Pelodictyon luteolum DSM 273: one gene and its partner. The protein of the gene in region 2 binds, or shares a complex with, the protein of the main gene of each other region. Links are inferred from orthologs where the notes say so. Each region holds a gene or a part of one and is shown on either strand. Other genes may lie near its edges.

Region 1 (3,035 bases), 1.4 Mb from region 2 along the record:
ACACGGGGAGGTGGGTTGTCCAGGGTTTTTTGCCAAGGGCCTCAAAGGCCATGTCGACAGTTTCCTGAAACGTGTAGGTATCTGGTCCGCCGACCGGAACCTCCTCTTCTGTTCCTTCCGCCGCATTAACGCAGACCGTTGCCAGGTCGGCGCCGTGGATGGGATTGATGCGGTTCGTGCCATCGCCGAGGAGGAACATGTGGCCGCTCCGGACCATCGAGAAGAACATGCCCATGTCGGAAAAAAAGCCGGTGGGACGGATGACTGCATATGGCATGCCGGAGGCCTTGAGATCCCGTACAAAGCGTTCGTGGGCCTCGACGACTTCAACATCCGCCATGAGCTCTGCATTGAACACCGAGACATAGACGAACTTCCTGACTCCGCATTCCTCTGCGTCCCGCAGCAGGGCGAGGTTCCCAAGGTGGTCAACCGCTTCATTCGTTACATTGTCCTGCGGTTTGGTAAGCCCCATGCATGAGAAGACGATATCCACTCCCCGGCAGACGTCCTTCAGGGAGGCGGGATCGGTGGCATCCCCCTGCACCAGCTCGTCGGCAATGCCTGCTATGGCAGGTTCGAGATTAGGCCCCGGGGCCCGGAGGCTGTCGGGGTTGCGCACAAGGGCCCTTACCCGGTAACCCCGTTCAGAAAATTCTTTGACAGCGTACCTTCCGAGGTATCCGGATGCTCCTGCCACGAGAACGGTTTTCTGCTGCATGGGTGGTTGTGGTTCGGGTTGTTATCTTTGTCGTATGGATTTTCATCAGTATAAGAAGTAATGCAAACCCGTCAAACCCTGCCGTTCATGTTGCAACTCTCTTCGGGAGGAATGAAATGGCTCAAGGGCATCCACCTCATCGCCGTGGCCTGTTGGATAGGCGGCGCGGTGTCGCTGCTCTCGATGTACTTCCTGAAAGATGGCGTGAGCGATGGCGGCGTTCTCTACGGCATCAACCGGAGCATCCACCATGTGGATATGTCGATCGTGGTCGTGCCGGGAGCCATCGGCTGCCTCCTGACGGGGCTTGTCTACTCAATGTTCACCAGGTGGGGCTTTTTCAGGCACCCGTGGCTGGTGTTCAAGTGGGTTGTGACGGTTGGAGCCATCCTGTTCGGAACCTTTTTCCTCGGGCCGTGGGAAACCGCCATGATGGAGATTTCAGGGCGGCTCGGAACCGGTTCGTTCCGGGACGCCGGCTACCAATACAATCAGATGATGAACCTTGTTTTCGGCACTTTGCAGGTAGTCGTGCTTGTCGTAACGGTCTTCGTTTCCATCTTCAAGCCGTGGAAACTGAAAAAAGGAATTGCTTCAGCTTCTGCCTGAACCGTTCACTGGTTTTGTTCAGGCTTTTTCAATCCAGTCGGCCAGGTTCGTCTGCAGTTCGTCGCGCACCCGGCGGAATGCTTCGAGCCGTTCTTCTTCGCCCCCTTCTGTTGCGGCGGGATCCTCCATCGGCCAGTAGATGCGGTTTTCCTGTATGGCCATGCCCGGCCAGATCCGCGGACAGGTAGCATTGGCCTTGCTGCAGACGATGAAGAGGTAATGGATGAAGGTCTTGCCGAGGTAGGTCGCTATGTCTTTCGGGTACTGGCCGCTGATGTCAATACCGATTTCCTGCATGGCTTTGAGGGCAAGAGGATGAACGGCATCAGCGGGTTGGGTGCCGGCACTGAGGACCTCGAAACGGTCTCCTGCCATGTTGCGCAGCAGCCCTTCGGCCATCTGGCTGCGGGCGGTGTTTTCGGTGCAGAGGATGAGAACGGTCTTTTTCTTGTCCATGGTCGTCGGTAGGTCGGTTGCAGGGAAAATCGAACAAACAAAGATACCGTTCCCGTTCAATACTATCTGCTGGTCTTGCAAGGATGTAACAATTGCTTCAGGCTCTGGATTCGAGCTGGTGTAGTTTTTGCGGCTTTGGCGGAGAGCTATGTGCGTACAATCAAGAACAGCCGACGATCTGCAACTTTTTGAACGGCGTCGCTGGTTCCCGGACTATATCGGTTCTTTTCCGGTTATGTCTCCCCCCACCTGAATGATTGGCCCCTTGTGTTTTTCTCGAATGCAGTGCCGGTGATGTTGGTCATGTCAACGAAGAAACCATGGAGGAGATGAGCTATGAAGAAGATGGGATTGGTGATTGCTGCAGTCGTGATGATGCTTTTTTTCTGGAAAAGCGGCATGGCGGCCGAGCCGGACGTAAGAGTGATGCAGAAAGCGGGGGTCGGCAGCTATCTTGCGGACGCTGAGGGAATGACATTGTACTGGTACAAAAACGATTCCAAAGGAAGGAGTACCTGTACGGGTGCATGCCTTGATATGTGGCCGGCTTTTTATACCGGCGCGGTCCTGAGTGCGGCTCCGTCGATGAAGCAGGATGATTTCGGCACCATTCGGCGGCCTGAGGGAAAAATGCAGAATACCTTCCGTGGCATGCCGCTCTATTACTATTCAATGGACCGCAAGGTGGGGGATACGATGGGTCACAAGATGAACAATCTCTGGTTTGTGATTGACCCTCTGAAGTTCGTGGCCCCGGAGAAACAGTTCTACGGCAAATCGAAGCCTTCAGTGGGGAAAGAATAGGGTTTGCTGATCTCCCGTTTTCTTACCTGCAGCAGTCGCGGATGGCTTTGGCGATGAGGGGAATTCCCCGCTCGATTTCTTCAGGGCTGTTGTTGCAGTAAGAGAGCCGCATGGCGTTCATGCGCGTACCTTCCGGGTCGAAGGTGCTGCCGGTGACGAAGACGGCTCCTGCTTCAATGGCTTTTTTGAGGACATCCGCGGCATTGATTTCTTCGGGCAGGGTGAGCCAGATGTAGAACCCGCCACGCGGTTCGCTCCACCCTACATAGTCCGGCAGGTGCTGACGAAGTGCTGCAGTCATAAGGGCGGCGCGCTCTAGGTATGCTTTCCGTACCGTTTCAACGTAACCGCCCATCATGCCGGAGCGGATGGCGGCATCTGCGATGACCTGGGTGAAACTCGGCGAGCAGGCGTCGGCAGACTGCTTCAGGAGTTCGCATTTTTC
Region 2 (2,785 bases):
GCATCATCATCCATGATGGCCGCGGCTCTGTCCTGCTGTTTTTACGCGACAATATACCCGCCATACCCTACCCCGGCATGTGGGACCTTCCCGGCGGACATATCGAACCGGGAGAGACCCCATACGAATGCATCGTAAGGGAAATGCTGGAGGAGATAGAAACGGACGTCAGGGAGTGCGGACTCTTCAGGGCCTACCCTTTCAGCGACCGGAAGGAACATGTCTTTGTGATCCAGCGAGAACTGAGGGTCCGGGAAACTGTGCTGCACGAAGGCCAGATGCTCCGCTGGTTCACGAAAAGAGAAACGGAGGAGACCGCACTTGCGTACGGGTTCAACCGTGTGCTCAGAGAGTGGTTCGAAGAGTTCAGCGGATCGTTTCCAGATACCGCTCAGCGTCCACAGCAGCCATGCACCCCGTTCCGACCGCGGTAACGGCCTGGCGGTAGATGAAGTCCTGTACATCGCCGCAGGCGAATACGCCCTGAACGCTTGTTTCAGTGGAAGATTTCTTCGTTAGGATGTAGCCATAGTCGTCGATATCGAGCTGGCCCTCGAACATTTTCGCATTGGGCGCATGGCCGATAGCCATGAATACCCCATCGCATGCATGCTCTTCAAGCTCCCCGGTTTTCACGTTCTTCAGCCTGATGCCGGTTACCTTCTGTCCGTCACCCAGAATCTCGTCGACAACAACGTTCAGCATGGTGTCGATTTTCGGGTTCTTGCTGGCACGCAGGCTCATGATCTTCGATGCACGGAACTCTTCACGCCGGTGCACGAGCACAACCCTCGAAGCGAACTTGGTGAGATAGAGCGCCTCTTCCATCGCAGTATCTCCTCCGCCGATCACGAACACCGTGCTGTCACGGAAAAAGAAACCGTCACAGGTGGCGCAGGCCGAGACCCCGCGTCCTCGGTAGCGGTCTTCCGACTCAATGCCGAGCCATTTGGCGTTGGCACCGGTGGCGATGATGAGGGCGCGTGTCAGAATCTCGCTGCCGTCCTCAAGGGTAAGCGAAAATGGACGACGGGAAAGGTCGGCTTCCGTCACGCTGCCGAACTTGAATTCCGCATTGAACTTCGTCGCCTGATCGCGCATCCGCTGCATCAGTTCGGGTCCCTGGATCCCCTCGGGGAACCCGGGAAAGTTCTCGATTTCCGAGGTGATCATCAGCTGGCCGCCGGGCTGGTACCCATCGATGACGAGGGGCTTGAGGTTCGCTCTGCCGGTGTATATGGCTGCGGTATAGCCGGCAGGACCGGTACCGATGATGACGATATCACGGACGTCTCCTTCCATGGCGCATTCGGATGTTGATGGTTCGAAAAAAGTGAGGTACGGGGAAAAAAGGCAGCGCCCCGGCACGTCATGCCGGGGCATGTTCGCTGCACTGGAGAAATCAGCCGATATGCTCGTCGATTTTCTTTGCGATCATGTTCTTCGGCATGGCGCCAACCATCTGGTCGACAACCTGGCCGTTCTTGAACACCAGCATGGTCGGGATGCTGCGGATGCCGTACTGGGCAGCCGTATTGGGGTTATCATCGACATTGACCTTGGCAATGACAGCCTTGCCTTCGTAGTCGCCTGCAAGCTCTTCGATGACAGGTCCGAGCATCATGCAGGGTCCGCACCATGCAGCCCAGAAGTCAACGAGTGCAACCTTGCCCGACTCGAGGACTTCAGCCTTGAAGTTCTGGTCGGTAGCCACGAGATATTTTCCGCTCATTTAAGGTATCCGATTAAATTGTTTAACAAGTAAAACTCCATATAAATACATCTCGACGAATGAGGAAAGTAACAAAAAAACAGCTACCCCGCAATTTTGACATTGTCCGGTCCCAGAATTTCCTCAAGCTGCAGGAGGGCATCCTCGTCGGCATCGAAGGGTGAACTGCGGGCAAACACATTGAGGGTTTCGATGGACTCGCCTGCCTGCACCCTGACCTCAAAGTCAACCGGCGTATCGCCCCGGTGCCGATCGAACACCTGCTTGACCTTCCGGAGGCGTTCAAGCTGCGTATCCTCGTCTGCATCGACCTTGAGCACGATTTTGCGGATCAGGGTTTTACGGACCTTCTCTACCGGCAGGACCTCCCGGACGAGCAGTTTCAGCATTCCCCCGCTCACTTCAGCCTCTGCGACAAGCATCACGACCCCGTCCGGCTTGAGCAGGTGGGCGTACTGTTCGTAGACGCTGGCGAAGACCGTAAAGTCCGCCTTGCCGGTAAAGTCCTCTATAGAGCCGAACAGCATCTGCTTGCCCTTGCGGTCGCAGTAGGGTTTGGTAGAGACGACGAGACCGATGACGCGGTACTGGCGGGAAAGGGTGATTTCGCGCATGTGGAGCTGAAGCGAAGAGAACGCAGCCCAGTCGCGGCGCCACGGGGAGAGCGGATGGCGGCTCAGGTAGAACCCTACCAGCTTTTTTTCGTGCATCAGCTTCTCAGGTTCCGGCATCTCCGCGGCAGGCTCCATGTCGGGATAGTGGGCATCCTCTTCCACCGTGCCCTCTTCGACGCTGAAGAAACCGCATTGGCCTAGGGTGACGGCCCGGTTTTCAATCTGGCCGAACTTGATGGCTTTGTCGATGTTTGCAAGCAGGCGGGCCCGGTGCGGATCGATTTCGTCGAACGCGCCACAGAGAATGAGGCACTCGAGCGCCTTACGGTTCATTACCCGCTGATCGACCGAAGCGGTCAAGTCGAACAGGTTCAGATAGTCCCGTTTTCGGCGAAGCCGGGCTGTAATAATGGCCCTTGCCGCACCGCCGACCTGTTTG

What was found. Proteins that work in one complex are often made in the same cells at the same time.
Region 1: the proteins of trxA (region 2) and PLUT_RS00310 are in contact, whole or in part, in an NMR structure (PDB 2IPA), measured with the Bacillus subtilis proteins. The link is inferred for Pelodictyon luteolum DSM 273 from one-to-one orthologs.

Annotation. Positions count from the first base shown.
Region 1 is NC_007512.1:64,823-67,857, forward strand. Bases 68-3,035 are described here. They hold PLUT_RS00310 (arsenate reductase ArsC), read right to left. Parts: upstream 1,787-3,035; coding sequence 1,349-1,786; downstream 68-1,348. Other genes in these bases: PLUT_RS00300 (SDR family oxidoreductase), read right to left, coding at 68-721; PLUT_RS00305 (hypothetical protein), read left to right, coding at 782-1,330; PLUT_RS00315 (COG4315 family predicted lipoprotein), read left to right, coding at 2,123-2,590; PLUT_RS00320 (PLP-dependent aminotransferase family protein), read right to left, coding at 2,613-3,035. In the rest of the region: more of PLUT_RS00300, read right to left, coding at 1-67. UniProt on the Bacillus subtilis protein: Catalyzes the reduction of arsenate [As(V)] to arsenite [As(III)]. In vitro, can dephosphorylate para-nitrophenyl phosphate (pNPP).
Region 2 is NC_007512.1:1,420,234-1,423,018, forward strand. What follows is about bases 68-2,785. They hold trxA (thioredoxin), read right to left. Parts: upstream 1,733-2,785; coding sequence 1,403-1,732; downstream 68-1,402. Other genes in these bases: PLUT_RS06540 (NUDIX hydrolase), read left to right, coding at 68-434; trxB (thioredoxin-disulfide reductase), read right to left, coding at 367-1,302; PLUT_RS06555 (DNA polymerase III subunit alpha), read right to left, coding at 1,816-2,785. In the rest of the region: more of PLUT_RS06540, read left to right, coding at 1-67. UniProt on the Bacillus subtilis protein: Participates in various redox reactions through the reversible oxidation of its active center dithiol to a disulfide and catalyzes dithiol-disulfide exchange reactions.